3 regions of the Rhizobium sp. BK112 genome follow, and region 1 is predicted to be linked to each of the others. Evidence: riboswitches for the same ligand, from Rfam matches in the RefSeq annotation. Region 1 holds a riboswitch; each other region holds the start of a gene.
What was found. A riboswitch is a leader RNA that binds a small molecule or an ion and turns the genes downstream of it on or off. The one in region 1 is predicted to bind thiamine pyrophosphate.

Region 2: linked by a shared signal. The riboswitch ahead of FHT75_RS25735 (YkoF family thiamine/hydroxymethylpyrimidine-binding protein) and the one ahead of thiM (hydroxyethylthiazole kinase) in region 1 are both predicted to bind thiamine pyrophosphate.
Region 3: linked by a shared signal. The riboswitch ahead of thiC (phosphomethylpyrimidine synthase ThiC) and the one ahead of thiM (hydroxyethylthiazole kinase) in region 1 are both predicted to bind thiamine pyrophosphate.

What each region holds. Positions count from the first base shown of each region.
Region 1 covers NZ_JACHYZ010000003.1:360,251-370,504, reverse strand. The annotation lists gene FHT75_RS11180 (ABC transporter ATP-binding protein) at 1-696, opposite strand, end outside; gene FHT75_RS11175 (ABC transporter ATP-binding protein) at 693-1,496, opposite strand; gene FHT75_RS11170 (ABC transporter permease) at 1,493-2,371, opposite strand; gene FHT75_RS11165 (ABC transporter permease) at 2,373-3,350, opposite strand; gene FHT75_RS11160 (ABC transporter substrate-binding protein) at 3,409-5,055, opposite strand; gene FHT75_RS11155 (glycoside hydrolase family 3 N-terminal domain-containing protein) at 5,099-6,121, opposite strand; gene FHT75_RS11150 (GNAT family N-acetyltransferase) at 6,146-6,625, opposite strand; gene thiD (bifunctional hydroxymethylpyrimidine kinase/phosphomethylpyrimidine kinase) at 6,843-7,652, opposite strand; gene thiE (thiamine phosphate synthase) at 7,649-8,284, opposite strand; gene thiM (hydroxyethylthiazole kinase) at 8,281-9,084, opposite strand; TPP riboswitch at 9,135-9,231, opposite strand; gene FHT75_RS11130 (hypothetical protein) at 9,304-9,681, shown strand; gene FHT75_RS11125 (invasion associated locus B family protein) at 9,937-10,254, shown strand, end outside.
Region 2 covers NZ_JACHYZ010000010.1:250,433-260,686, reverse strand. The annotation lists gene fdhF (formate dehydrogenase subunit alpha) at 1-534, opposite strand, end outside; gene FHT75_RS25770 (formate dehydrogenase beta subunit) at 592-2,148, opposite strand; gene FHT75_RS25765 (formate dehydrogenase subunit gamma) at 2,145-2,624, opposite strand; gene FHT75_RS25760 (LysR family transcriptional regulator) at 2,759-3,652, opposite strand; gene FHT75_RS25755 (ArsR/SmtB family transcription factor) at 3,723-4,064, opposite strand; gene FHT75_RS25750 (SDR family NAD(P)-dependent oxidoreductase) at 4,167-4,991, opposite strand; gene soxR (redox-sensitive transcriptional activator SoxR) at 5,071-5,535, opposite strand; gene FHT75_RS25740 (NADPH-dependent FMN reductase) at 5,619-6,194, shown strand; TPP riboswitch at 6,383-6,496, shown strand; gene FHT75_RS25735 (YkoF family thiamine/hydroxymethylpyrimidine-binding protein) at 6,487-7,119, shown strand; gene FHT75_RS25730 (ABC transporter permease) at 7,210-8,016, shown strand; gene FHT75_RS25725 (ABC transporter ATP-binding protein) at 8,013-8,813, shown strand; gene FHT75_RS25720 (ABC transporter substrate-binding protein) at 8,894-9,904, shown strand; gene FHT75_RS25715 (acyltransferase family protein) at 10,129-10,254, shown strand, end outside.
Region 3 covers NZ_JACHYZ010000016.1:79,712-89,965, forward strand. The annotation lists gene nthA (nitrile hydratase subunit alpha) at 1-43, opposite strand, end outside; gene nthB (nitrile hydratase subunit beta) at 87-830, opposite strand; gene FHT75_RS30865 (DUF1097 domain-containing protein) at 867-1,367, opposite strand; gene FHT75_RS30870 (CobW family GTP-binding protein) at 1,406-2,380, opposite strand; TPP riboswitch at 3,000-3,132, shown strand; gene thiC (phosphomethylpyrimidine synthase ThiC) at 3,232-5,055, shown strand; gene thiO (glycine oxidase ThiO) at 5,055-6,032, shown strand; gene thiS (sulfur carrier protein ThiS) at 6,037-6,234, shown strand; gene FHT75_RS30890 (thiazole synthase) at 6,238-7,011, shown strand; gene FHT75_RS30895 (thiamine phosphate synthase) at 7,008-7,613, shown strand; gene FHT75_RS30900 (hypothetical protein) at 7,912-8,106, shown strand; gene FHT75_RS36065 (hypothetical protein) at 8,450-8,665, opposite strand; gene FHT75_RS30905 (trifunctional serine/threonine-protein kinase/ATP-binding protein/sensor histidine kinase) at 9,955-10,254, opposite strand, start outside.

The DNA of each region.
Region 1 (10,254 bases):
CCATTCGACGATCTGGCCGGCATACATCACGGCGATGTCCTCGGCGACATAACGGGCGGTGGCGATATCATGGGTGATGTAGAGCAGGCCGAGTTTCATCTCCTGTTTCATCTCGTTCAACAGGTTCAGCACGCCGAGGCGCACGGAGACGTCGAGCATCGAGGTCGGCTCGTCGGCGACGATGACCTCCGGCTTGACGGCGAGCGCGCGGGCGATGTTGACACGCTGGCGCTGGCCGCCGGAAAGCTCGTGCGGATATTTCGGCGCGACGAGATCGGGATCGAGCCTGACGCGCTGCAGCAATTCGCGGACTGTCGCGTCGATCTCAGTTCCCTTGATGTCAGGACGATGCAGCTTCAGCGGCCGCCGGAGATGATGGGCGATGGTATGGGCCGGGTTCAGCGAGGCGAAGGGGTCCTGGAAGATCATCTGCACCGAACGGCGGTAGCGGGCGATCTCGGCGGATTTCGCCGCCTCGACCGGCCGGCCCTTGTAGAGGATCCGGCCGGATGTCGGCAGATATTCGCGCATCGCCATGCGGGCGCAGGTGGTCTTGCCGCTGCCGGATTCGCCGACGAGTGCCAATGCGCGGCCGGCATGCAGGGAAAACGAGATGGCGCGTGCCGCATGCACGGCCCCGGAGCCATGGCCGAAGGTCTTGCTCACCTGATCGAGTGCGAGAATGGCATCCGTCATAACAGCACTCCTCCATGCAGCGACGGGAAGGAGGCCCAGAGCTTTTTCGTGTAGTCATGCCTGGGCGTCCTGTAGATCGCCTCGGCCGTGTTCTGCTCCACCAGCCGGCCTGACAGCATGATGCCGATGCGGTCGCAGAACTGCACCATCAGCCCGAGATCATGGGTGATGAACAGCACGGAAAAGCCGAAGCGGCGGCGCAGTTCGTTGATGCGCTGCAGGATCTCGCGTTGGACGACGACGTCGAGCGCCGTCGTCGGCTCGTCCATGACGACGAGTTTCGGATCGAGCGCCATGCAGATGGCGATGACGATGCGCTGGCGCATGCCGCCGGAGAATTGGTGCGGATAGTCGCGCATGCGGTCCGGCGCGATGTCGACGAGCGTCAGCATCTCGGCGGTACGCTCGCGGGCCGCCGCACGGCTCATGCCTTTGTGGGTGCGCAGCATGTCATAGAACTGCGCCTCGATGCGCAGCACCGGGTTCAGCGAGTTCATGGCGCTCTGGAAGACCATGGCGACATCGCGCCAGCGGAAGGCGCTGAGCGCCTGCCGGTCGAGGCCGAGCACATCGCGGCCGTCGAGCAGGATGCGGCTCTCCTTGCGGATCAGCGCCGGCGGCTTGTGCAGGCGGCTGATGGCAAAAGCGATGGTGCTCTTGCCGCAGCCGGATTCGCCGGCAAGGCCGAACACCTCGCCGGGCGCGACGTCGAAGCTGACATCGTTGACGGCGCGGAAATCCTTCTCCTCGCCGATATAGTCGATGGTGAGGTTCCTCACCGAAAGCAGCGGCTGCGTCACAGGCGGCCCTCCCCGGAACGAACGAGCAGGGACCAGCGCTTCAGGTGATTGCCGGTGCGCAGTCGCGGATTGGCGATCTCGTCGACGGCGAAGTTCAACAGCGACATGCCGATGCCAAGGAAGGCGAGCGCGAAGCAGGGGGTGAGAATATCCCACCAGGCGCCGACCGAAAGGGCTGAAGCCTTCTGCGCATTATAGAGCATCGTGCCCCAGGAGATGGCTCGGGGATCGCCGAGGCCGAGGAACTCCAGTGTCGCCTCGGTGATGATTGCGAAGATGACGCTGCCGATGAAATTGATGCCGACGATTGAAATCACGTTGGGGAAGATCTCGAATGTCATGATGCGCCATTGCGGCTCACCCATCATCTCGGCCGATTTGACGAAATCCTTCTGCTTGACGGAGAGCGTTTCGGCGCGGGTGACGCGGGCGCCCCAGGCCCAGGAGGTGGCGCCGAGGATAAGGGCGATGACGAGGGGGCTTGCCTGGCCGATGAAGGCGGCGAGCACCAAGAGCAGCGGCAGGTTGGGCACGACCAGCACCATGTTGGTGAAGAAGCTGATGATCTCGTCGGTCCTGCCGCCGCGATAGCCGGAGATGATGCCGAGCGCGGTGCCGACGAGGGTGATCAGCAGGCCGGCGCCGAAGCCGACAGCAAGCGAAGTACGGGCGCCGTAGATCAGCCGGGCGAAAACATCCTGGCCGATGCGGGTCGTGCCGAGGATGTGGTCGAGCGACGGCGGCTGATGCGGCCGGCCGGTGCGGGCGGCGGGATCGTATTGCGTGAGCAGCGGCGCGGCGATCGCGACGATGACGATGAGGGCGATGATGACGAGGCCAACCAGCGCCTTGCGGTTTCGAAGCAGGGTCTTCATCTCATGCTCCCTTTAGCCGCGGGTCGAGCAAGATATAGCTGACGTCGACGATGAAATTGGCAATCAGCATGGTCGCGGTCATGATCAGAAGCTGGCCCTGGATGACGGGATAATCGCGGGCGAGGATTGCTTGGTAGAGAATGTTGCCGAGGCCGGGATAGTTGTAGACGACCTCCGTCACAAGCGAGCCGCCAAGGATGGTGCCGATCGCGATGGCAAGGCTGGAGACGGTTGGCAGCAGGGCGTTGCGCGCCGCGTACCAGAGCATCACATGCCGGTTGGAAAGACCCTTGGCCCGGGCCATGACGATATAGTCCTCACCGAGCAGGTTGATCATGTTGTTGCGCATGGTGACGGTGAAACCGCCGATCAGCACGGTGCAGAGCGTCACCATCGGCAGGATGCCGTGATAGGCGACGCTGCCGATATATTGCAAGCTGAAGGCCGGATCGAGTGAGGGATCGGCGGCATAACCGTTCGGAAACCAGCCGAGCGTGAAGCCGAAAATGAAGAGCACGATCAGCGAGGTGACGACGGCCGGTACCGAGGTGGCGAAGATCGCGCCTACCGAGACGACGACATCGAACCTGCTGCCGCGCCGCCAGGCGGCGACGATGCCGAGGAAGGTGCCGAGCGCGAAGCTGAAAATCGTCGCCGTTCCCATCAGGCCGACGGTCCAGAGGAGGGCATGGCCGAGCACCGACGTCACCGGCAGCGGGAAATATTTGATCGAACGGCCGAGATCGCCGGTGAAGATGCTGCCGAGATAGGTGAGGTACTGCTGCCAGAGCGGACCGTCGACGAAGCCGAAAGTGAGCTTCAGCGCCTGCAGGCTTTCCGGCGGCAATTCGGTGCCGGCGCTGGAGAACATGATCTGCACGGGATCGCCCGGCATCAGCCGGGGCAGGAAGAAATTGATCGTCGCTGCCGCGATGAAGGCTGCCATGTAGAAGACGAGGCGGCGAAGCAGGAAAGCCATGGGAACTCCGTCGTCGCGGAAGCGGCGTTTTCTACGCCGCTTCCGGAGATCATGATGCTTACTTGACCGGCTCGAGAGCGAGCAGGTTCAAGAGGCGTGCCGGATTGGTCCGCGAGATCGACGGATTGACGAAGGGGTTTTCCTTGGTCGACCACCCGGTGAAGCGCTTGGTGTTGTACTGATACCAGTTCGGATTGTTGAACACCGGAATCATCGGCATGTTTTCGGCGACGATGCGCTGCGCCTTGTTCATCGCTTCCTTCTGCTTGGCAAGGTCGGCGGTCTGGGTGAACTCGGTGACGAGTTTCTCGACCTCCGGGTTGAACCAGCGCTGCGCGGTGAAGCGGGTCTTGCCCTTGTCCGAAGCGCTGAAGGCACGCTTGTAAGGATAGTAGGGCGAGGCCGATGCCGGCAGGCTGTTGATCGCCGCATCGAAGGTGCCGTTGATGAGGTTGCCGGTCCAGACGGCTTCCTCAGGCGTTTCGATCTTGGCGTCGATGCCGACTGCCTGCATGCCCTCGACGGCGAGGTTGACGGTGTCGATCCAGTCGGTCCAGGCGCTGGGGACGATGATCGAGAAGGAAATCTTCGTGCCGTCGGGATTGTCGCGGAAGCCGTCGCCGTCCTTATCCTTGTAGCCCGCCTCGTCGAGCAGGGCCTTGGCGGCATCGGCATCATAGGTTGCGAACTTGCCGAAGTCGGCCTTGACGGACGGGTCCGCCCAGCTCTTGTAAAGCTCGCCCATCAGTCCAGGATCTTCGTTCAGCGTCGGATAGCCGTAGCCGGCGACGTCGATCATCGTCTTGCGGTCGAGCGCCATGCTGACAGCCCGGCGGAACTTCAGATCGTTGAAGGCCTTCTTGTTGTTCTCGTTCGCCGTTTCCAAGTTGAAGAGGAAGGCGACCATGCTGCTCGGCGAATACCAATAGTGGAAATGCGCCGGATCCTTGGAGACATAGACATTGTCGATATCGGGAATGAAGGAGACACCCCAGTCAAGCGTGCCGTCGGCTGTCGCGGTCAGCATCTGGTTGTTGTCGGCAAGCTGCGGGAAGCGCATGCAATCGACCTTCAGGTGCTCGTTGTCCCAGTAGTTTGGGTTGCGGCACTGGTCGTAGGTCTGGCCGGTAAAGCGCGGCACTTCCGTCAGCGGGCCACTGCCGACCGGGGTTTCGTTGGCGAAGGTGACGGGATCGGCGACATCCTTCCAGACATGTTCCGGGACGATCGGCAATTGCGAGATCTGCTCGGCGGCGAGCGAGCTCGGATTGGCGAGCGTGAAGCGCACCGTCTGGGCGTCGACCGCCTGCACATCGGTGATGAAGGTCCAGATGCTGACGAAGTCGAGCGCCGGGAACTTCTTCAGGTAATCATAGGTGAACTTGACGTCGGCTGCGGTCAGCGGCTTACCGTCAGACCATTTCAGGTTCGGGCGCAGCTTGAACTCGATGCTCTTCAGATCGTCGGAGAGCTTGAAACTTTCGGCCAGGCGATAGACCGGCTTGTTGCTGTCGAAGCGGTTGAAAATAACCAGCGGCTCGTAGATGAAGTCGAGCGTCGACTGGCGCGATGAGGTCTGGTTGAATGGGTTGAAGTTGCGAACCCAGGTCGTCGCCGGTTCGATATTCGCCGTCAGAATCGTCTGCGCCATGGCCGATCCCGAAAGCAGCGTCAGCGCGGCGGCGGCAAGAAGATATTTTTTCATGTTTTATTCCCCTTTTCTTATGCGGTGAGAGTTGACGGGCCGGTCAGGAGACCAGCGCGCTGGCAAACATGTCTTCGACTTCTGCGTGGGCGGCGCGGACATCGACTTTGAGATTGCCGAGGCGCGCCTTGCCGGCGACGATCCGCTTGAGGGCGGCTTCCGTCAGCGGACGGGCGGCCTTGGCGGCAGCTTCGCTTTCCGGAATGTCGCCGTGGCTGTGGAGCGCGATGTCGAAGCCTGCGTCGAGCACCTGTTTGACGCGTTCCGGCAAGGTACCGGAGAGCGACTCCATGAAGATGCAGTCTGATATCAGCACGCCCTCATAGCCCATGTCCTTGCGGATCACGTCGTGCATGATGGGCGAGACGGACGCCGGCAGCTCCGCGTCATAGGCCGAGTAGACGACATGGGCGACCATCGCCCAAGGCGTATCCTTCAGCGCGACGAAGGGTTTGAAATCGGTCGCGGTGAGCGTCTCGCGGCTGGCGTCGACCACCGGCCGCTCCTTGTGGGAGTCGAGCGTCGCACGGCCATGGCCGGGAATGTGCTTGATGACGGGGATATTGCCGGTCTCGAGCAGGCCATCGACCACCTCGCGGCCGAGGGCCGCGATGAAATCGGGATCAGGGCCGAAGGAGCGGGCGCCGATGACCGCGCTCGTCGTCTCGAAGACGAGGTCGAGAACGGGCGAGCAGCCGCTGGAAAGGCCGAGTTCCGTCATCATCGCGCCCATGGCCTGGGAGGAAAGGCGCAGTGCTTTTTTGCCGAGATCGAAATCGCGGCGCGCAAGTTCGGCAAACTGGCCGAAGCTGCGAAAGAGCGGCCAGGGGCCGGCATCGAGATGCTGAACGCGGCCGCCTTCCTGGTCGGTGAAGACAGGTGCGTCGTCGCGGCCGACGGCTTCGCGGAAGCGGGCGATCAGCCGCTTGGTCTGCTCCGGCTCGCGCTGATTGCGCCGGCCGACGAACAGGCCGAGCGGATTGGCGTCGCGAAAAAGGGCGAATTCATCATCCGAAATCGTGGGAGTGGGAAGGCCGACGAAAAGGGCGAGCGGGGTCGAGGACAATTCTGTAGCTCCGGGATCAGATGGTCATTTCGGCGTGCTTCTCAGCATGCCTTCGTAGATGCCCTTGTCGGGGGCGGGGATGATGGTTGCGCCTGCGGTCTTGGCGTAGAAATCGACTGGCCCGGCATCGCCGATGAAGGCATAGGCGTGGCCGAGCGTCTTCATCGTCTGCAGGCAGGCGGAGAAGAGGGCGAGCCCGATACCTTTGCCGCGCGCTTCCGGGTCGACGCCGGTCGGGCCGAAGAAGCCGCGCGCCGTCGTGTCATAGCAGGCAAAGCCGAGCAGCTTGCCGCCGTCGACGGCGATCAGGCAGGCAACCGGCTGGCGGGAGAAGGCGACGGCGACTTCGCTCGCCCAGTTCTCGCTGAACCGTTCGCGAACCCAGCTGATGATAAGATGCAGTTCCGGGGGGAGGGCCGGACGGATGGAGATGCCGACATCATCGGCTTTCCGTTTCAGGTCGGCGAGCTCAGCGGAATACAAGCTCACAAGCAGGTCTGGCACCTGTCACTCCTCCAGTTATTCCTTTATTGCGGAATGTATCCCCTTTTAGTGTTATAGATTTGGCCATCTGACCGGGCTTGTCAACAAGGTTTTTCAGAAGGTCAAAGGGACTGCCCGCACTGCAACTGCGGTTTCAACGCAAAGTAGCTGCGGAACGAAAAAACGGCCCGGGAGGGCCGGGCCGTTTCGATTGGCTGCATCTATGCCGAGCGAGCGCTTATTCGCCGTCTTTCCACAGCGCATGAAAATGCTGCACCGGACCGTGGCCGGAGCCGACGGTGAGGCTTCCGGCTGCCGCGACCGCGCCGGCGAGATATTGCTTTGCGATGGCGACCGCCTCCCGCGCCGAGGCGCCCTTGGCAAGTTCGGCGGCCAGCGCGCTGGAGAGCGTGCAGCCGGTGCCGTGCGTGTTCTTGGTCGGCACGCGCATGGCTTCGAACCAGTGCAGGCCAGCGGCGGTGGCAAGGACGTCAGGACTTTCGTCGCTATCGAGATGGCCGCCCTTGACCAGCACTGCGGCCGGGCCAAACGCCCGCAGATGTTCGGCCTGCGCCGCCATCTCGGCTCGGTTTGTCGCCACCGGCTGGTGCAGCAGTGCGGCCGCTTCCGGCAAGTTCGGGGTCAGGAGTGTCGCAAGCGGCAGCAGCCGGCGGGTCAGCACGTCGACCGCCTCAGGCGCGAGCAAGGCGGCGCCACCCTTGGCGATCATCACCGGGTCGATGACGATCGGAATGTCGCGGTGGTCAGTCAGTGCACCGGCAACGGCATCGGCGATGCCGGCATTGGCGATCATGCCGATCTTGACGGCATCGACGCGCACATCGGCAAAGACGGCATTGATCTGGTCGGCGACGAATTGCGGCGGCACCAGATGCACGCCGCTGACGCCTTGGGTGTTCTGCGCCGTCAGCGCGGTCAGCACCGCCATGCCGTAGACGCCGCGGGCGGAAAAGGCCTTGAGATCGGCCTGGATGCCGGCGCCGCCCGAGGGATCGGAGCCGGCGATGGAGAGAACGTTGCGGATCATGCGCGGGCCTTTCGAATTTCTGCGGCGATGCGGCGCGTGGCCGCTTCGGGATCCGGCGTACCGCAGATGGCGGAGACGACGGCAAGGCCCTTGGCGCCCGCAGCAAATACTTGGGCGACATGATCCGCCTTGAGGCCGCCGATCGCAACCGACGGCACCGGCGAGGCCTTTACCAGCGTGGCAAGACCGTCAAAACCGATCGGCTGCTTGTGATCGGCCTTGGTCGGCGTCGCAAACACCGGCCCGACGCCGGTATAATCGACCAGATCCGGATCGACGGCGGCGGCAAGCGCCGCGGTCTCGACCGAGAGGCCAAGGATCATGGCAGGGCCGATCATCGTCCGCGCCGTGCGCGCGTCCATATCCTCCTGGCCGATATGCAGACCGTCGGCGCCGATGGCGATTGCCGCCTCGACATCGTCGTTGACGACGAGCAGGGCGCCGGTCCCGACAAGCGCCTGTTTCAAGGCGCGACCGGTCTCGATCATCCCGGCGGTGCCGGCATGTTTGTCACGCAGTTGCACCATCGTCGCGCCGCCGGCAACGGCAAGGCGCGCCGTTTCCACCATGCCGATCCCCGCGCAGAGATCGGGGTCGAGGACGAGATAGAGCGAAAGGTCGAAAGCCTTCATGCCGCCGATATCCTCGCCCTGGCGTCAAGCGTTTCGGCGTCGAGCGCTGCCAGCGCATCGAGGAAGCGCCAGGAGAAGGAGCCGGGGCCGGCGGCGCCGAGTGTCGCGTCTTCGCCGGCGATGGCGAAGGTCGAAAGGGCGGCGACCGTGGCGCCGAAAATGTCCTCGGGCGCCGTTGCCGCAAAGGCGCCGACGAGGCAGGTGAGCGAGCAGCCGAGCGCGGTGACTTGCGGCATCAAGGCCGATCCGCCTTCGATGCGCACGGCCCGCTCGCCGTCGGTGACGAAATCCACGGCGCCGGTCACGGCGACGACCGCCCGCTGACGCTCGGCGAGCCATCGCGCCGAACCTTCCGCCTGCTCGACCGGGTCGCGGCTGTCGACGCCCTGGCCGCGGCTCTCTCCACCGGCCAGCGCGATGATTTCGGAAGCGTTGCCGCGGATGATGGTCGGATGCAGCGCCAGGAGATCGGCGACGGCGTTGCGGCGGAAGGCCGTTGCATAATGGGCGACCGGGTCGAGCACCCAGGGCTTGCCGGCCGAGGCCGCCGTCTTCGCCGCCGCCTGCATGCCGTCGATCCATTGCGTCGACAGCGTGCCGATATTGATGGTCAGCGCACTGGCGATCCCGGCGAATTCGCCGGCTTCTTCCGCGGCATGCACCATGGCGGGCGAGGCGCCCGCGGCAAGCAGAACATTTGCGGCGATGTTCATGGCGACGTAATTGGTGATGCACTGAACGAGCGGCGGCTTCTCGCGCATCGCCTTCAGCATCGCTCCGGGTGTGGTCTTGGTCTGCATATGGCCCCTTTCAGGCGGGGGCGGCCACGGGGCGGTTCGTGCGGGCGATGCCGCGACCCCGAGCGACTCCCTCCGCCGGCATTATCCGGTTCAGGTTCGAAGGGTGCTTCTCAGCCCGTCTGTCGACGAACGCCCCTGTCTCTCATCGCGTTTCTTTTCGCAGAGAACGGGGCTGATGTCACCTCGAAAATGACAATCATGCGACCGACGCGGCGCGCGATGGCTATGGATGATTTATGGGTCGGGATCGCCTTTCATGAAGGACGAGAGATCGCCGCCGATTCGGGTCTTGACCAGGTTTTCCCGAAAGTCGTCTGCCGGTTCTCTTCCGGGTTGGCCGAGTCCTTGCCTTTTCGCCATGCGGCTATCCTCTCCTTTTTCAAAAGGAATAACCGCAGCAACCGTGGGTGCAATCAATTTCTAAAATACATCTTCGTCTTTGTGAGGGGTTGGCTGCCAGCATTGGTGAGGGTGCTGATGCGGGAAAGCAGTCTTTTCTTTGAAAGAATGAAGTTCATCTTCCCAAGACTTTTCTGCATTTGGAATAGCGCGAAGTTATTCATCCTATCCGTTCATCGATGGAATTTTTCAATGTAGCCGAGCACGAGAACAGCTTCGCGTAAGTTGCGTGTCGTCTCATCGCCTCGCCATTCAGTTTTATTCCGGCTGTCGAGATTTGGTGGCGATTTCGTTGCGGTAAGCCTCTCCCAGGGCGTGGAATCAAACTCCCAGAACGCGAAGTAAATATCTAACGGAAACTTTACCGTGCTGACACGCTTAGGTTGACCAAACGATGGATTGTAGCGATATGACTTTACACGCCAATAAAATCTTCCTGAAGTTGTATTTTCAATGAGAAAATTTTTGAAAGCCGATATGAAGTGGGGCCTCCAGACAGTCGCCTCCGTTCTGATATTCATCGCTTGGGCGAATCCTTCTTTTTCGCAATCTGCTGTTCCTGCCGATCAGGGAGCGGGGCAGGTGCAGGCGCCGCCGATAAAATCCCAGAAATTCGACGACTGGTATTATCGCTGCTCGGGTTCTGAAGGCACCGAGGCCTGCGAAGTCGCCCAGATCGCGCAAGTCGCCAAAGATGGCGAGAACGTCAATGTCCTGACGCTGGCGATCGCAGCTGCGCCGGCCGGGTCCCAAGGCAAGGGCGAGAAGGGC
Region 2 (10,254 bases), on a different contig from region 1:
GCATTTGGAGGGGTCATAGGTGAAATAGGGATTGGACTCGTCTTTCGGCATCCATTTCAGATTGATGCCGCCGTTGTTGCGCGCCTTGACGTGATTATCGCCCTCGTAGCCGTAGCGCACGTCGCGCAGGCCGACGGCGCCCGCCATGTCCTGCAATTCGCAATCGCCGTTGGCCGCGCAGGTGAGACAGTCGAGCGGATGGTCGGAAATATAGAGTTCCATCACGCCGCGGCGAATATCCTTCAGCCGCCCCGTCTGCGTGTGCACCACCATGTTTGCCGCCACCGGCGTCGTGCATGAGGAGGGCGTGCCGTTGCGGCCCTCGATCTCGACGAGGCAGAGCCGGCAGGAGCCGAAAGCATCGACCATATCGGTGGCGCAGAGCTTCGGCACCTTGATGCCGGCCTCCATCGAGGCGCGCATGATGGAGGTGCCCTCCGGCACGCTGATCCGCTGTCCATCAATGGTGAGCGTCACCATGGTCTCTGATGTCGAAGCCGGAGTGCCGTAGTCGATTTCATGGATGAGAGACATGGTCGGTCTCCTTGCTTGAGATGGTGAGGTCAGCGCAGGCGTTCCATGAACAATTCGTCATTCCGCCGCCTCCACCAGAGGTGCCGGCGAAAAATCCTTCGGGAAATGCGTCATGGCGCTCATCACCGGATAAGGCGTGAAACCGCCCAGCGCGCAGAGCGAGCCGAACTTCATCGTGTTGCAGAGATCGGCAAGCAGCACCCGGTTCTTCTCCGGCTCGATGCCCTGAGCGATCTTGTCGGCCGTCTCCACGCCGCGTGTCGAGCCGATGCGGCAGGGCGTGCACTTACCGCAGCTTTCGACGGCGCAGAATTCCATGGCGAAACGCGCCTGCTTCAGCATGTCGGCCGTGTCGTCGAAGACGACGATGCCGGCATGGCCGATGAGCCCGTCCCTGGCGGCGAAGGCTTCGTAATCGAAAGGCGTGTCGAACAGCGCCCGCGGGAAATAGGCACCGAGCGGCCCGCCGACCTGCACGGCCTTGACCGGCCGTCCCGTCGCCGTCCCGCCGCCGATCCTGTCGACGATATCTCCGAGCGAAAGGCCGAAGGCCGTCTCAAAGAGACCACCATATCTGACATTGCCGGCAACCTGCAGCGGGATGGTGCCGCGTGAACGGCCCATGCCGAAATCGCGGTAGAAGGCGGCACCCTTTTCCAGGATGACCGGCACCGAAGCCAGAGAGATCACGTTGTTGATGACGGTCGGACAGTTAAACAGCCCCTTATGCGCCGGCAGCGGCGGCTTGGCACGCACGATGCCGCGCTTGCCTTCGAGACTGTTGAGCAGGGCCGTCTCCTCGCCGCAGACATAGGCGCCGGCGCCGGTGCGCACCTCGATATCGAAGGCACGGCCGGAGCCGAGCACCGATGATCCGAGAATGCCGGCCTGCCGGGCGATGCCGACGGCTTCGGTCATTACCGCGATCGCGTGCGGATATTCCGAACGCGTATAGACGAAGCCCTTGGTCGCGCCGGTGGCGAGCCCTGATATCGCCATGCCCTCGATCAGCACGAAGGGATCGCCCTCCATGATCATCCGGTCGGCAAAGGTGCCGCTGTCGCCCTCATCGGCATTGCAGACGATATATTTGCGGTCGCCGGCAGCATCGAGAACGGTCTTCCACTTGATGCCGGTGGGAAAACCGGCACCGCCGCGTCCACGCAGGCCGGAATCGGTGACTTCCTTGACGATATCGGCTGATGTCATCGAAACGGCGCGTCGAAGACCGGCAAGGCCGCCATGCGCCTCGTAATCCGCAAGCGAAAGCGGATCGGTAATGCCGCAGCGGGCAAAGGTCAGGCGGGTTTGTTCCTTGAGGAACGGGAGGTCTTCAACCTCCCCGAGACAGAGCCGATGCTCGCCGCCGTTCATCATCCCGGCATCGAACAGAACAGCCACATCCCCGGCCTTTACCGGGCCGTAGCCGATGCGCTTGCCGTCAAGCTCGACCTCAACTAGCGGCTCCAGCCAGAACATTCCGCGCGAGCCGTTGCGCACGATCTCGGCATCGAGGCCGCGGGCGGCGATCTCCTGGGCAATCGCCTTTGCCACCTTTTCGGCCCCGAGCGCCAGCGCTGCGGCATCGCGCGGAACATATATCCTGACCGTCATCGGCGTGCCTCCGCAACGAGTTCCGCCGCCATCTGATCGTCGATCCGGCCATAGACCTCGCCGTCGAGCATCGCCGCCGGCGCGCAGGCGCAGAGCCCGAGACAGTAGACCGGCTCCAGCGTCACGCCGCCATCGAGCGTCGTCTGATGAAAATCGATACCGAGCAGCGTCTTGACGCGCTCAGCCAAGCCATCGCCGCCCATCGACTGACAGGCTTCGGCGCGACAGAGCTTCAGCACATGCCGGCCGGCGGGATGGTCGCGATAATCGTGATAGAAGGTCACCACGCCATGCACCTCGGCGCGGGAGAGGTTCAGTTCCTCCGCGATGACGGGCATGGCCTCCTGCGGCACATAGCCGAATTCTTGCTGGACCTCGTGCAGAATGGGAAGCAGCGGCCCTTCGAGAAAGCGAAGATCGGCGACGATGGCACGTGTGCGCGCTGCAATATCGCCTTCGGCGATATGAATGGTCATAAGGCAGCCCTCCCGGCGGCTCGCTCGTTGCGGAATGGCAGGCTCCCCCGGCCGAGTGCCATTCCGCAAGCAGCATCTCAGGGAAGCAGCCGGCGATCAATAAAGCTATCACGTTGCACGATAGTTTTTTTCTATCAGAGTTCCTCGTCTTGTACGAGCACTCTCGCCTCGTGCAGCAGGGCCGAGACAAGCGGCGTGAAAGGCTCGCGATAAGGGGCAACGAGGCCGACCAGATGATGCGCCTCCGGCTCGACGATCGGGATCATGCGGATTTCCACTGGAAATCCAAAGGATTTGGCGACGTTGCGCGGCATGATGCTGGCCCAGCGTCCGGTCCTGACATGCGAGAACAGCACGATCATCGAGTTGGATTCGAGTGTCGGATGCACGGTGGCGCCGGCTTCCGTCAAGTGCCGGTTGATGATGCGGCGGTTCTGCATGTCGGCGGTCAATAGACAAAGCCGAAGATCGCCGACCTCTCGCCAGGTCACGTTGTCGCGATCCGACAGTGGGCTGCCGGCTGCCGTGATCAGATGATAACGCTCGGCATAGAGGGGAACGGTCGTGACGCGGCCGAGCGGCTCGTTTTCGAGATAGGTGATGCCGGCATCGATTTCGAGATTCTCGAGCATGCTCAGCACCTGCAGCGAATTGCGCGAGACGATCGAGAAGGTCACGCCGGGATGCCGTTCCTGGAAGGGCGTGGTGATGCGCGAAAGCATGGCGAGCGCGGTCGGAATGGCGGCAAGACGAATATGGCCGGAAAGGCCGCGGCGTGCGGCACGCATCTCCTCGCGCATGGTGCGGGCGTCGCCGACGATGCGCCGGGCCCATTCGAGCACGCGCTGCCCCTCCGGCGTTAGCCCCTGGAACCTTGAACCGCGCTGTACCAGCATGACGCCGAGTTGATCCTCGAGCTGCCGGATGGCCGCCGAAAGCGTTGGCTGCGAGATGCCGCACTCCTCCGCGGCGCGGCCGAAATGCTTTTCATTGGCAAGCGCGATGAAAAATTCCAGCTTGTCGATCATCCGGCCTCCCGCGCCATTTCGCGTCCGGACCTATCTTCGACATAGCAGCCGTGCTCCGCAAGGGCGGTCGCTAACAGTTTTCTGCAATCGGAAAAAGCTCGAACAGCGATTCGAGGAAGGCGAGCACGCTGACATTGCCGATGCTGTAATAGACCAGCCTGCCCTGACGGCGCGTATTGACCAGGCCTTCGAGCCTCAAGCGCGCCAGCTGCTGCGAGACCATTGCCTGCTGTATGCCCAGAATATGTTCGATTTCACTGACCGTCCGCTCCTCATTCGCCAATATGCAGAGGATGAGAAGTCGGGTCTGGTGCGCCAGCGCTTTCAGCAGGTCGCTCGCTTCATGGGCTTTTGCAGCGAGTGTGTGCAATTCCTGGCCGGTCATCCCCGGCTTGGGTTTGGGCAACGGCATGCGGTATCTCGGAAGGGAGGCGATGAGGTAGATCAGTACAATAGCATATTCGCACAAGCGAATTGGCCAAAATGACGAAATGCCAAAAAAGGTCCAAGCAAATCAGCAGATAAGCTGACCGCCATTGATCTCGATCACCTGGCCGGTGATGTAGCCCGAGAGGGAGGGAGCCGCCAGGAACAGATAGGCGGGAGCGCAATCCTCCGCCGTGCCGAGCCTTTGCAGGGGGATGGATTTTCTTGTCTGCTCCAGCTTTTCGCGGGAGGAATAGCGCTCATGGAAATCCGTCTCGATCGTTCCCGGTGACACGCAATTGACCCGGATTCCATCCGGTGCGAGCTCACGGGCAAGCGCCTTGGAATAGGTCGCAACGAAGGCTTTCGAGGCCGAATAGATCGAGGAACCGGGGCTGCCGCCGGTCAGCGCCGAAATCGAAACCGTGTTGACGACAGCGGCGCCTTCAGCCGCCTTTAATGCCGGCAACAGTGCACGTGTCAGCGCCACCACCGATGTCTGGTTGAGCCGCACGATCGCCTCATATTCTGCGTCGGTGAGCGTGGCCGCGGGAAACCGGCCAAGCATGGTGCCGGCATTGTTCACCAGCACATGCACCCTGTCGAAGAAGGCGAGAACGTCTTCGGCAAATTGCGCCGCCCCACCGGCCGCCGAGAAATCGGCGTGCAGCAGCAGCGCCCGTCTTTCGGATTCAGCCGTCAGCAGGAAATCCGGCAGCTCGCGTCCCGGCTTGCGCCCGGTATGGACGATCACTTTTGCGCCGCAGTCCAGGAACTGCCGGGCCACTTCGAGGCCGATGCCGCGGCCGGCGCCGGTCACGACGACATTGCGATTTTCGAACAGTCTGGGATGAAACACGAAGCCGTCCTCCTCGCGGACAGTGCCGCCGGTTGCGTCACTCGCCCTTAACATATGAGCGCGCCGACCGAAAGAAAGGCAGGTACCGATCTTTCCCGGGAGACGCAGCCAAGTCTCCCTCTGGGGAAGGGCTCTAGCTTTCGGTCTCCAGAAGCCGCGCACCCGACCCCTCTTTGCCGAGCCGATCGCAGGGATTGCGCAACGGACAGCTTTCGATCGACAGGCAGCCGCAGCCGATGCAGCCGGTCAGACGGTCGCGCAGCAGGCTCAGCCGCCTGATTCGCGCGTCGAGATCATCCTTCCAGCGCGCCGACAGCACCTGCCAGTCGGCGACGGTGGGCGTGCGTCCTTGCGGCAGCGACTCGAACGCCGCCTGGATTTCCGAAAGCGGAATGCCGACACGCTGCGCCACCTTGATGATGCCAAGCCGGCGCAGCACGTCACGGCCGTATCGCCGCTGGTTGCCGCGGGACCGGATGCTCGAGATCAGCCCCTTGGTCTCGTAGAAATGCAGCGCCGAGACGGCAAGGCCGCTGCGCTCCGCCACTTCGCCAACCGTCAGAAGTCTGCCGAGCGGCGTTGCAGGAATCGTATCCATCGGCTCTTGACCTCAATATTAGTTAAGGTTTTATAACCCGTGCTTCGATAATCGTAAAGTCCAATCGCGACAAGGAGCAACGCATGAAAACACCCACCAGGCTGGCGGTCATCTATGGCAGCACGAGAGAGGGCCGCATCTGCGACCGGGTGGTCAAATGGCTGACGCAGGAGCTCGTCCGCTTCCCGCAATTTGATATCGACATCATCGACCCGCTCGATTTCGCGCTGCCGGTAAGCCGTGACGTGGCACACCCCGAAATCGACAGGCTCGCCGGGCGGCTTGGCATGGCCGACGCCTTCATCATCGTCACCCCGGAATACAATCACAGCTTCACGGCCTCGCTGAAGTCGATCATCGATTTCTTCTTCGAGCCCTGGCAGGGCAAACCTGTCGCCTTCGTTTCCTATGGCGGCATATCGGGCGGCCTGCGCGCCGTCGAACAGCTGCGCCTCGTCTTTGCCGAACTCCACGCGGTCACGATCCGCGATTCGGTGAGCTTTACAGCACCTTGGAACCGCTTCGACACCGAGGGACGGCTCGACAATCCCACCGACGCGATGCGTCTGCTCGACCGGATGATGGCGAGGCTGGAATGGTGGACACGGGCGCTCGTCACTGCCCGCAGCGATTGCCCCTATGCCGACATCGCCGCCTGAGGCAGCAAGCTCCGGTTCCGTTCCCGGCAGGTACGGAACCTCGAGGGACACCCGGGCAGGACCTCCGTCCGGGTGTTCTCAACAGTAAGGCATATCAGGCGATACCGGGCATGGCAGGCTCATCCCGACCGCATGGACGGGTTCGCAACTTTGCAGTTGCGGGGAGAAAACCCCGGTGATAGTTTCCGCGCCATTAACGGGGGAGCTCCGTATTGCCGGGGCTGAGATGTGAGGTGCAAGCCTCTGGACCCTTCAAAGCTGATCTGGGTAATGCCAGCGGAGCGAGGTTCAGATGTTTTCAGGCGCACAAGTGTCACTCTATCCGATGTCCGGCGATTTCGTCGGCATCATTCTCGATGCCGTCAAGGCGCTCGATCCCTATCGCGACCGGCTGCGCATCGAGACCGATGACATCTCTACGCTGCTGGTCGGCCCGCCTGACATTCTTTTCGCCGCCATGCACGATCTTTTCGTCACCGCCGCAAAGACCGGCGAACATTGCGTGCTGTCCGCCGCCGTCTCACGCGGCTGCCCCGGTGAGCCCGACGAGGCCATCTGCGGCGTCAACCCCTCCTCCGGCCAGGCAGAGCCGCTTGCTGACCGTATAGCGGCCGCCCTTGCCGCCGTTGAAATCACCGCCGAGACCGGACAGCCGACCGCTGCCCAATTCTCGCTCTACGTCATGGGAACCGGCACCCATATGGACGAGATCTATGGCTGCATCGACTTTCTCAAACGCTCCGGCACTTTCGACCGCGCCAAGAATTTCTGCACCAGGCTTTCTGGCGATGCCGGCGCCGTCTTCGCAACCATTCGTGAGGCCTTCTATCGCTTCGGTGACCCCGAGGGGCATGTGACCCTCGATATCACGGTGTCAGCCAATACAGCGCCGCGCGTCTTTTCAGACGCGCAAAGGACGCTGTAACACTTTAAATTGCTGCATAATTTTATCCTTAAATCGATTCCGATTTAAGGAATTATGCAGTGCCCGACGAAAGCCTGAAATCGAACGCCGATGACACCGCTACCACCACTGGGTTCGCGCCTTGCCGCGCTCCGCGCCGCTCTCTACCGGGGCATACCTGCCCTGCTCGCCGGCTGCGCCTTTTTGGCGGCATGGGAACTCTATGTCGATCTTTCCGGGATCAAGCCCTCCATCCTGCCGGCGCCGTCGCGCATCGTCATCCAGGGCTGGCTGAACCGCGAGGCGCTGATATCAAACACCTGGCCGACGCTCGGCGCGACGCTTGGAGGTTTCGCGCTGTCGCTGGCTTTCGCCTTCGTAGCCTCGATCCTCATGGATTTCGTGCCCTTCATGCGCCGGGCATTGCTGCCGATCTTCATCGCCAGCCAGACCCTGCCGCTGGTGGCGATCGCGCCCCTCGTCGTCCTCTGGTTCGGCTTCGGCCTGCTGCCGAAAGTGTTGCTGGTGGCGCTCGTCACCTTCTTTCCGCTGCTCGTCGCCCTGCTGCAGGGCTATGAATCGACCGACCGCGACATCGCCGAATTGCTGAATTCGATGAAGGCGAGTCGCTGGCGGATTTTCTGCCTGGCCCGGCTTCCCTCCTCGCTGCCCTATTTCTTCGCCGGCCTCAGAATCTCGATCACCTATGCCGTCGTTGGCGCGATTTTTGCCGAATATGCCGGCGCCGCCCGCGGCCTCGGCATCTATATCCTCAACGCCAAGAACAATTTCCGTCCCGATCTCGTGCTCGCCGCCGTCGTCGTCAGCGCCGTGCTCACGCTCGGCCTCTTCGGGCTGACGCTGTTGATCCAGCGCCTCGTCATGCCCTGGCAGCCAACCGGGGAGCGGCGCCGATGAGCGATACAATGGTTGAACTCGGTAGTATCTCGAAGTCCTTCGACGGCATGAAGGTGCTGGGCGACATTTCGCTCGCCGTCGCAGACGGCGAGTTCGTTTCGATCGTCGGACCGTCCGGCTCCGGAAAATCGACGGTGCTGCGGCTGCTGACACAGGCGCTTCGACCCGATTCCGGCACCATGCTTTTCAACGGCGTGCCGCTGGAACAGGCACCGCATTCCTTCGCCTTCATGCCGCAGCGCGATGCGCTGATGCCCTGGCGCCGGATCATCGACAATGCGGCACTCGGCCTCGAGGTGAAAGGCATGAGCCGCCGCGCGGCCCGCGCCGCCGTCGCGCCTTTGTTCGAGAGCTTCGGCCTTTCCGGCTTCGAACACCACTATCCTTCCGAACTATCCGGCGGCATGCGCCAGCGCGCCGCACTGCTGCGCACCGTCGTCCAGACGCAGGACATGCTGCTGCTCGACGAGCCCTTCGGCGCGCTCGACGCGCTGACGCGCACGCAGATCCAGGAATGGCTGCAGGGCATGTGGACCGAGCACCGCTGGACGGCGCTGCTGATCACCCATGACGTTCGCGAGGCCGTGTTCCTCTCCGACCGGATCTACGTGCTTTCGGCCCGTCCGGCGCGTATCATCCGCGAATTCCGCGTTCCCCTGCCCCGTCCGAGAAGCATCGCCGACCTCGGCTCGCCGGCGGCCCAGGCGATCGAAACCGAAATCCTGCAAACCCTGCTTCATCCGCAAGAACAGGATGATTTTAGGCCGGTCGGCCCAAAATCTGAATCGCTGTTCTAATTTATAGAGTTAGAGCATGATGTCGTCCGAAACCGCCGACACTTTTCGGCATCATGCTCTAGAGACCTGAGGAGGTCACCATGCTGCTTCTCACCCGCCGCCAGACGATTTTCGCCGCCATCGCGGCAAGCCTTGCCGGCCGCACCGCCTTCGCCCAATCGGCGCCCGCAAAGGTTCGCATCGCGCTCGACTGGACGCCCAACACCAACCATATCGGCATCTATGTCGCCAAGGCGAAGGGCTTCTACGCCGATGCCGGACTCGATGTCGAGATCCTTCCCTTCACCGATACCAGCGCCGGAACACTGGTGTCGAACGGCGTTGCCGATTTCGGCATCAGCAGTGAGATCGAGACCCTCACGCAGCGCGCCGGCGGCGGTGACGTGAAGATGGTCTACGGCGTCGTCCAGACAGAAACCGCACGCCTGATCTTCAAGGGCGGACGCGACGACATCAAGAGCCCGAAAGACCTCGACGGCAAGACCTATGGCGGCTTTGGCGGCACCTGGGAGAGCGCGCTGATCTCCGCAATGATCCGCAATGACGGCGGCAAGGGCGACGTCAAGACCGTCACCCTCGGCACCTCCGCTTACGAGGCGCTGGACAATGGCTCGATCGATTTCACGCTGGAGATCTACACCTGGGAAGGCATAGCCGCCGAACTGGAGAACCGGAAGATCGGCCGCTTCCACTATTCCGATTATGGCATTCCGGACGAGCAGACGACGGTCATCGTCTCCAGCGACGCCTATCTCTCGGCAAACCGGGAACACGCCCGCGCCTTCATCCAGGCCACGCGCCAGGGTTATGCCTATTCCGTCGACCATCCCGACGAAGCCTGCGATCTGCTGATCTCTGGAAGCAATGGCGCACTGATGAATACGGAACTGGTAAAGGCGTCTCAGAAGGCATTGATCGAGGGGCACTTCCTGAAATCCGAGGCCGGCGTGATCGGTAAGCTCGATCCGGCAAAGGCCGAAGCCCTCGGCGGCTTCCTGCTCGAGAATGGGATTCTGGTCGACGCCAATGGCGCCGCACTCAAGGAGAAGCCGGACTTTTCCACCTATTATACCAACGAACTTCTCGACTGAGCCCAACGCCTGCCTTGCCCGTCGCGGCTTTCCGCTGCAAAGTCCGAGACCCGGAGCATGATGTCGTGCGAAAACCGCTCACACTTTTCGGCATCATGCTTTAGAGCGCCGCGCGTCCTTTCGGATGCGCAAAGGACGCTCTAACACTTAGAATTTAGGCATCGTGCTTTCCGAAAATCGATTCCGATTTTCGGGCCGATGCGCTAGGCAAGGCGGGGGATAGGATGCGACAACAGGAGAGACTGGCCGGAGCGGACTTTCTGCGCGCGACGGCCTGTCTGCTGGTGCTTGCCCACCACTTCGCGCTGCGGCTGGATATGCGCAGAATCCCCGACGAACTCGGACCGACC
Region 3 (10,254 bases), on a different contig from region 1:
TGTAGGCTTCCCGGTCCTGGCGATAGTGAAAACGGTCCATCATTGTTGTGGCTCCTTGACTGGAATGGCGGCGACTGGTGTGCGTCTCAGGCGGCCTTGGAGGCTTCGCCGGCTTCCGGTGCCTCGACATAGTGGGCGTAGAGATCGGCATAGAGGCTGAAATTCTTCTCGGCATTATCGGGCCAGAGGTCACTCGGTTCGAAGCGAACGCAGTAGACCGGCATCGCCGCGCCGACGCCGTCGGGGCCGGTGTCGCAGAGATAGGTGTAAGCCCCGTCATAGACGGTCTCGATCGTTCCGAACTTGTTGCGGAGGAAACCGGGCAGCCTCGTATGCTCGACGGTCGGCACATCGCGGATCGCCACCGTATCGCCGACTTTGAATTCGAAGGTCACGCCGACGTCGCGCTTGGGGCTGTCGCCTTCGACTAGATATTGCACGACGCGCCGGTCGATCGCCTCATCGCCGGCCTCGTGCAGCGGCTTCGACGGCGCGTTGTAATATTCCCCCGTCAGCGCATCGAGCTCTTCTGCCGTGATATAGCCGTTGTCGATGAAGTATCCCGATATTCCGCCGAGCCACTTCTCGTAATAGCGAAACCTGAAATAATCGAACGGATTGAGGGACTCCGCCCCTTTCCTGAGGTCCGCCCAGGTCCAGATGGTCTTGAACGTCGATGGCGTCTCGGGAAGCGGAAGCTGCGGCGACAGCGCCATCATCGCCGTATGGATGCCGAAGATCCTGGTTTCCCAGACTTCGACGAAAACGCGCGTTTCCGTGCTCACGGGCCCCAGCCCCTCAAGGCCGCCAAGATAATGCTGAAGTTTCATGGGATCTTCCTTTATGGTGAATGGTGACGATGACGCTCAGGCGGTCGCGGATTTTTTGCCGGCCAGAAGCTGGGTTCCGATTTCCGAGAGCAGGCCGAAGACGCCGCCGAGCAGCATCGCGGCCATGGCGACGAGGGTCGGATGATTGAGACCTGAGGTGACGATCGTCGTGTCCGTCGCCGCGCTGGTGCCGACGAGAGAGGCGAAGCCGAAGACGATCGCCGGCGGAAAGTTCAAGATCGGGATGGCCGAGGCCAGGATCATTGCTGAGGTGCCGGCGCCGACCAGGATCGCCGCAAAGATCGGGTGGGCCGGGCCATACTGGATGATCAGCAGCGTGATCGAGGCGATGCCGATGCCGGTCCAGTTGGAAACGATCGATTTGACCAGCCCCTGGTTTCCGCCGCCGCAGGCGAAGAACGACGCCCAGGCGATGAAGGTGACCCACACGGGAACGGGAAATATCGTCGCGGTGATATAGGTGTCGATGGCGCCGAGCACACCGAGGCTGATCATTGCGGCAACGAGCGGGGGCATGGGTCTGTCTCCTTGTTGAGGGGTTGGGCGGATGCGCATCAGGATGCCAGCGCGCGCTGCTGGCTGAGGCAGCTCATGAAGCCGTCTCGAAGCATCGCGTCGTCGAGGTTCCTGCCGATGAAGACGATTTCGTTGAGCCGCTTTTCCGAAGGCCCCCAGGCCTTTCCGGGGCGTCCTTCAAGCGTCATGTGCACGCCGTGAAAGACATAGCGGCGCTGCTCGCCGTGGAGATTCAGCACGCCCTTCATGCGGAAGAGGTCCGTGCCGATCTCCTGAGCCAGGCGATTGAGCCAGACGTTCAGCGCCGCTGGATCGAGCGGGCCGAAGTCCTGGATCGCCACGCAACCGATGCTCTGGTCGTGCTCGTGTTCATGGTCCTTGAGAATATCGGGGTCGATAGACAGGATGTTCTTGAGGTCGAAGGCGCCGACGTCGAGCACCGCGGAGAGCTCGACCTTGCAATCCCTCGTCCGGATGATCCGGGCAAGCGGATTGATCCCGCGCAATTGCTGCTCGGTGGCGGCAAGGTCCTCGGCGCTCTCCAGGTCGATCTTGTTGAGCAGCAGCACGTCGGCAAAGCTGATCTGCTCCCTCGCCTCGTCCTGAGAGAGCTGTTGCTTCATATGGCGGGCATCGACGACGGTCACGATCGCATCAAGCTGCAGCCGCCTGGCGAGCGTTTCGTCGAGCAGGAAGGACTGGATGACCGGCGCCGGATCGGCAAGACCCGAAGTCTCGATGATGATGCGGTCGATTGGCCGTCCGGAGCGCAGCAGTTCGCCGATCGCGGCGATGAGATCGCCCCTGACAGTGCAGCAGATGCAGCCATTGTTCAGCTCGATGACCTCGTCCGCCGTCGGCACCACGAGCTTTCCATCGATGCCGACCTCCCCAAATTCGTTGACGATCACCGCTACGCTCTCGTTTTCGATTGAGGTGAGCAGGTGATTGAGAAGCGTGGTCTTGCCGGTCCCGAGAAACCCGGTCAGAATTGTCGTCGCAAGCTTTGTCATGCCTCATCCCCTTGCCGTCCGAGCACGCCTCCGCCGTCTCGGCCAAATGACCGGGCTGAAAAGGCGGCTCCGCTGCTGTTTGCTGGTCTGACCCCGCCGGAAGCGCCGATCAGACGAGGAGAATTACACTTGCAATACCGTCACGAGGCAAGAGACCTGATGTTTCATATTCGGCCAAATAAACCGCAAATTCTGCCATAATGATGAGCTTTTTGATTTTTGATTAAAAACTGATCATACTGTCTAATTATTGATCTTATTGCCCTTTTCCCGATCATTGACGGGATGAGCAATGAAAAAGAGTCTGGTTTGCGCAGCTTTGGCGAGGGACGCCATGCGCAAGTTGGCTTTTCGAGGGCATTCTATTGTCGCCGGCGAAAGTGGTGCCGCTAGGGGTGGTCGGGTGACAGCGGATGAGCACCGAGCCGTTGGCGATTGCTTTGCGTTCCTGGAGGTTCTGGCGGGGAATTGGGCCGGCGCTGAGCATGCCACTATTCGCTAAACTCCACGAAGCCAGTCAGCCCAGCGGCGCGATGAACAGAACTCAAGCGGTCGGGATATGGGTTCTGAATGGTGCCCTAAGGGCTTGACGGAGCGGCATTTCTCACAATAGCTTAGCCCTATTCACCAGGGGGGTCCCGCCAAGGGGCTGAGATACTGCTGGTCGGATCGGCTTTGGCCGCCCGAGGCGCAGTGACCCGTTGAACCTGATCCAGTTCATACTGGCGTAGGGACGGTGCGGGCGCTGCGGCAGCGAGGGCGGGTATCCGGCCTTCGGAATCCACGGCGTTTTTTCATCATTCCAACACTGGAACTGGGTCTCCAAACGTCAAAACTTGGAGCCTCGAACCATGAATATTGCAGCCACCAAACTCACTCCGGTCGTCACCACAGGTCCGCTTCCCGCCTCCGCGAAAGTCCTGAAAGCAGGCACCATTCATCCGGATATCCGCGTACCGATGCGTCAGATCGCACTGCATCCGACCTCTGGCGAACCGCCAGTCACTGTCTACGATTCTTCGGGTCCCTACACCGCAGAAAGTGCCGAAATCCGCATTGATGCAGGCCTGCCACGCCTGCGCGAAAGCTGGGTTCTTGCTCGCGGTGATGTTGAATCCTACGGGGGCCGCATCGTCAGGCCGGAGGATAACGGCTTTGTTTCAGGCGACAGGCTGACGCCGGAATTCCCCGTTCGCAGCCAGCCTTTCAAGGCGAAGGCGGGGAGGGCCGTTACCCAGCTCGCTTATGCGCGGGCCGGCATCGTCACGCCGGAAATGGAATTCATCGCCATTCGCGAAAACCTCGGCCGACAGGCGGCCAAGGAAGCTCTCATCCGCGACGGCGAAAGTTTTGGCGCCCATATCCCGGATTTCGTGACACCGGATTTCGTCCGTCGGGAAGTCGCGGAAGGCCGAGCGATCATTCCCGCCAATATCAACCATCCAGAATCCGAACCGATGATCATCGGCCGGAACTTCCTGGTAAAGATCAATGCCAATATCGGCAATTCGGCTGTTACCTCGTCCATGGCGGAAGAAGTGGAGAAGATGGTCTGGGCGATCCGCTGGGGTGCCGACACCGTCATGGACCTGTCGACCGGCCGAAACATCCACAATATCCGCGAATGGATCATCCGCAATTCGCCGGTGCCGATCGGTACCGTGCCGCTCTACCAGGCACTCGAAAAGGTGAACGGCATTGCCGAGGACCTCACCTGGGAGGTCTATCGCGATACGCTGATCGAACAGGCCGAGCAGGGCGTCGACTATTTCACCATCCATGCCGGCGTGCGGCTCGCCTATATTCCGCTGACCGTCAATCGCGTCACCGGCATCGTTTCCCGCGGCGGCTCGATCATGGCCAAGTGGTGTCTGCACCACCACAGGGAGAGTTTTCTTTACGAGCATTTCGAGGAGATCTGCGACATCTGCCGCGCTTACGACGTTTCCTTCTCGCTCGGTGATGGCCTGCGCCCGGGATCGATCGCTGATGCCAACGATGCGGCGCAGTTCGCAGAACTGGAAACGCTCGGCGAGTTAACGAAAATCGCCTGGGCGAAGGATTGCCAGGTGATGATCGAAGGTCCCGGCCATGTGCCGATGCACAAGATCAAGGAAAACATGGACAAGCAGCTCGCGGTTTGCGGCGAGGCGCCTTTTTATACGCTCGGACCGCTAACCACCGATATCGCGCCGGGCTATGACCACATCACATCCGGCATCGGGGCTGCGATGATCGGCTGGTTCGGCACCGCCATGCTCTGCTACGTGACGCCCAAGGAACATCTCGGCCTGCCGGACCGCAACGACGTCAAGGTGGGCGTCATCACCTATAAGATCGCGGCACATGCCGCCGATCTCGCCAAGGGCCATCCGGCGGCGCGGGTGCGCGACGATGCGTTGTCGCGCGCCCGTTTCGAGTTCCGATGGGAGGACCAGTTCAACCTCTCGCTCGATCCGGAAACCGCCCGTTCCTTCCACGACGAAACGCTGCCGAAGGAGGCGCATAAGGTGGCGCATTTCTGCTCCATGTGCGGCCCCAAATTCTGCTCGATGCGGATTTCGCACGATATCCGCGCCGAAGCGCAGAAGGAGGGCTTGCAAGCCATGGCTGCCAAATACCGCGATGGCGGCGATCTTTATATGCCGGTCGAAGACCTTCCGGGTAACGCATAATGTCTACGTTTCTCGTCAAAGGGGCCGGCGTTGCCGGCCTCGCGATGGCCCATGAGCTCGTCAGGCGGGGCTTTTCGGTTGAGGTGATCGAAAAAGCCGGCGCGGCGGGACTTGGCGCCTCGCACTTTGCTGGAGGAATGCTCGCGCCCTATTGCGAACGGGAGGCGGCCGAAGAGATTGTCCTGACATTGGGCCTGGGCGCGGCCGGATGGTGGGAGGAGGCCGTGCCCGGCGAGGTTCGTCGCCGCGGTACTCTCGTCGTGGCGCAGCCGCGCGACCTTCCGGATCTCGTCCGGTTTGCCGCGCGCACCACCGGTCATGTCTGGATCGATCGCAAGGGTGTGGCCGACCTCGAGCCTGCACTAGCCGGCCGCTTCGAAAAGGCTCTTTTCTTCGAGCAGGAAGCGCATCTCGATCCACGCCGCGCACTGGCCAGACTAGCCGGCACGCTCCGCGAGCGTGGCGTCGTCTTCCATTTCGGCGGATGCCAGCCGCAGGACCGGCGGTTTGCCGGCGTGCTCGATTGCACCGGGCCGGCGGCGATACCGCGACTTTCCGGCCTGCGCGGCGTGCGAGGCGAAATGCTCTATCTGGAAACTGCGGATATTACCCTTTCCAGGCCGGTCAGGATGCTGCATCCCCGCCATCCGATCTACATCGTGCCCCGCGACGATCACCGTTTCATGGTCGGGGCGACGATGATCGAGGCTGACGATGACGGACCGATTACCGCGCGTTCGCTCATGGAATTCCTGAACGCGGCCTATGCGCTGCATCCGGCGTTTGGCGAGGCACGCGTTGTCGAGACCGGGACTGGCATACGTCCGGCGTTTGCCGACAACATTCCGCAAGTCATCGAGACGGAGGAGGGGCTCGCGATCGCCGGCATGCATCGGCATGGCTTCCTGCTGGCGCCCGCCATGGCGGTGCGGGCCGCCGATATTCTCCTCCAGCGGCATTCACTTCTGAAAGGCTAACCTCATGAAACTGATAATCAATGGCGAAACCCAGGTCTGCGAGGCCGTAACCCTGGCCGAACTCCTTCATGTTCTGGAATACGAGGGCGACTGGCTGGCAACCGCCGTCAACGGAGATCTCGTGCATCGCGAGGACCGAGCCGATCACCGGCTCGACGATGGTGACCGTATCGAAATCCTGTCCCCGATGCAGGGAGGTTGATCCATGCTTTCTCTTTATGATGCTGCATTGTCTTCGCGACTTCTGCTCGGTACCGCGCGTTATCCGTCGCCGGCCGTCCTTGCCGAGGCGGTCAGCCGGTCCGGCGCGGAGATCGTCACGGTCTCGCTTCGCCGCGAAACGGCCGGCGGAAAGACGGGTGGAGCCTTCTTCGAACTCATCCGCCAGCTCGCGGTCCGCGTCCTGCCAAATACCGCGGGATGTCACAGCGCGTCGGAAGCGATCCTGACCGCCAAGATGGCGCGTGAGATATTCGGTACCGACTGGATCAAGCTCGAGGTGATCGGCCATCACGACAGTCTCCAGCCGGATGTGTTCGAACTGGTCGAAGCCGCACGCATTCTTTGTGCGGAAGGGTTTTGCGTATTTCCCTATACGACGGACGATCTGGTGGTGGGTGAAAAGCTGGTCTCCGTCGGATGCCGGGTCTTGATGCCCTGGTGCGCGCCGATCGGTTCTGCGGCCGGTCCGCGCAACCCTTCCGCGCTCACCGCCATGCGGAGCGCCTTTCCGGACATACCGCTGATCGTGGATGCGGGGATCGGGAGACCGTCGCATGCGGCAACAGTGATGGAATTCGGCTACGACGCGGTGCTGCTCAACACGGCGGTCGCCGTCGCAGGCGATCCGCCTGCCATGGCTGAGGCGTTTGGCAAGGCGATCGAGGCCGGAAGGCTCGCTTATCTTTCCGGCATGCTGGAGCCACGCGACATGGCGGTACCGTCCACCCCGGTTGTCGGAAAGGGCGTTTTCGCATGAGACTTGATCCCTTCTATCTCATTGTCGACAGTTCCAAATGGATCGAACGTCTCGTGCCGCTGGGCGTCAAACTGGTGCAACTGCGGGTGAAGGATCGCCCGGACGAAATCCTGCGCCAGGAAATCCGGCGTTCGAAGGCCGTTTGCGCAGCGGCGAAGTGCCAGCTGGTTGTCAACGACTACTGGAAACTGGCGATCGAGGAGGGATGCGATTTCATCCATCTTGGCCAGGAGGATCTTGGGGAAGCCGACCTTGATGCCATTCGCAGCGCCGGCCTGAAATTCGGCCTTTCCACACATAACGCGTCAGAGCTCGAAACGGCTTTGGCTGCGAAACCTGACTATGTGGCGCTCGGTCCGGTCTATCCCACCATTCTCAAGCAGATGAAATGGGCGCCGCAAGGCCTGGAACGGATCACAGACTGGAAAAGGCGTGTCGCGCCCTTGCCGCTGGTGGCGATCGGCGGGTTGAATGTCGACAGGCTACAGGGCGTATTCGACGCGCGCGCCGACACCGCGGCCGTTGTCACCGACATTACCTTGAACGTCGATCCAGAAGCGCGGACGCGCGAATGGATCGAACGCACGGCACCGTGGCGTTAGGGAGGTGCCGCCACGCGATGCGAGCTTTTGGAAGGATATACAAGTAGATAGCATCCCTAGTGCTAATGTATCTCTTCACTGGCGGGTAGTAAAATGCTCTACAGTGAGCGCCGTTTAAAGGCAAACCACCTGACCCTGCAGGGGCTCCTTTGCCGCCGCGGGGATGCGGGCCTTCTTCCTCTGCCGAGTTGCTGACTAGCGTCGCGGGCTTCGCAGATCCAAGAGCCGCCGAGCAGTCACATCTGACAGACCGCTCACAATCGACGAAAGTCGTTACCGCACCCGGAGGCAGTACACGATGGCAGCGCAAAGATATAGCCGTCGCAAGAACCTCAACATTTACTGGACGGTGTTCGATAAAGTCGTCGGACAGCCGGCCGTCGTCAATGGGTTTGTCATGGACATGCTGACCGCCGAGGAGGCCGATAACTTGGTAGATCTGCTAAATCGCGGCAACCAAGCGAGCCTCTGGTGTTACGCTGAATGGTTCTAGAGGCAACCGGCTGCCGCACATTGCGGTGCAACTCGCGCTGGAACGCGGCTACTTCGTCGGAGCATCGATACGGAATGGAGATGGTTTACAAGGTGGGAATATCGTTGTGAAGTTCCAGTCCGACCATCGAATCCTTCGACGTCGAATGCCGGCGAAGTTGTTTGTCGCAACCGCAAAGGAAAATCTATGTGGCGGTGGGTTCTGCTGTGCAGACTATTCCACACCAAAATTCCTGCGCCATGATCGTGCCGCTGGATAATCCCTCGTCGGATCGATTCGCGTTAGAACTTTGCGAAGCCTTCCATCTCGTTCGGTCGTTTGGGCGGGGTCGATATGCTGGACCTCAATTCCCGCCAAGAATATTGAGGGCGTCTTGCAATCTAAGCGCAGCCAGCGCCCTCGTTGCCTCGTCGACGGGCCATCCGGCCCCCATTGCCGCCGACAGCAGGGTGACCTCGGTGTGAAGCTCCAGTCTCTCATAGAGGGGCTCAAGCGCCTCTCTGGCGGTGACAAGATGCTCGTCTGGAGGCGTGATAGGAGTCGGAGATACCGTTGGCATTCTGCGTCCCTTCCTAACGGTTTTGGAACCTGATTGGCCATGGTTCCAAGTGAATGGCTGCCGACGCCGATGCGAACATGACCAATTTGGAGGGGCCAGCACTCAGGAGCAAAAGGTAAAACGAAGAGTGTAGGTCCGCCATCATACTTGTGTATGCGCAAATTATACGGAGGCAGCACACAGGCGGGCTGCTAGGGAGCTATGCCCGGCTCAGCCACTCATTTCGAGCATGAAGGGTGCCCACGTTGCTCCGTGCTCTCCTAGTGGCGCAAACGGCTTCCAAGGTAACGCAGTCCAGGACGACGTTCTATCTGGTTGATGTCATCGACGTGGGAAGAGGAGCGCGCCGAAGGCATCTCATCGCGAGGAGCGGGTGGTGGTCTGATTTCTGGTAGCCGGCCCCGATGAACGGCTAAACCCCCGTATAAGTCGTCTCCTCCTCTTCGCTACCCGATCCTTCCTCAAGATCAATAGCAGGTCGAGCGGCGTCCTGTTACGGTCACGGTACTTCTCCCGCGCGGCAATGTCAGCTCACGAAGGCGTTCAACACGCCTCCTGATGCCTGCATCAATGACAGACTTGAGGCCATCCACCAACGATAGGTGCCGGCGAGCCGATGGGTCGGACCGTTTGCCTAAGGATTGAGACCATGACACATGAACTCCACCGCATCCAAATCGAACTGGTCCCATTGACGCTGCTTCCCAGCGCATATGGGGAAGCTGGGCCTTGCGCTCCGGGCTCTCCGCTCCACACACCGCCCGATATTTCATCATGGCCGCCTACAGACTTGGAGGCCCATTTGATGATGTTCTCCGTCATGCCATTCGAAACGATCAAGTCTCCCTGGGGACGCGCTCTGCACGCCCAGGGATCTGCCTTTACCCTATATGTTGCTGGAACCCAGTTCGGTCTTTTGTGCTACTCCGTCGGGCTTGTCCGTCTTTTAGACGGCTTCGGGATCTCTGCCCTTCAGTGATTTCCGCGACATGCCGTAAGCCGGGTTTGGGTCCAGAATTGAGGATCATCGAGCTTGGTGCCTAGCACCTTTTAGCTCGTGCAGGCATCTCCGTCGCCTCGTCCAGTTTCCTGGCGCACGATTTCGCGGCACGATCGATGCGCTTGTTGCTTTCGCCACTGCCGCCCCGTTGGCCCGATGGCTGCGACGTGAACGTGAATTCAGCTTCGGCCGTACCTCATCGTCTCGTGACGGAGAAGCGGGCCAGGTCGACGGCCTTCAGCCTGAGACCTGCCCAGGCTGCGAGAGCTTCAGCCAGTTGTTGGTCCAATCAGTTTCCCAACATTGCCATTTGGTCGGCATGCATTGCGCCAGCGGTTTCGTCTCGTTCGAGAGGCAGGGTGAACAGAAACACTGCCCCACGTGGTTCACCAGCGGTGGCCCACATTCGACCGCCGTGAGCCTCGATAATCGAACGGCAGATCGCCAGGCCCATGCCCATGCCGCTCGATTTGGTCGTGTAGAAAGCCTCAAAGAGACGATCCACTGTCTGCGGGTCAAGGCCCGGACCCTTGTCGCGTATCCTGACGACAACGGTTCCTGAGGCATCTGCCCCGGTGCTGATGAGCAG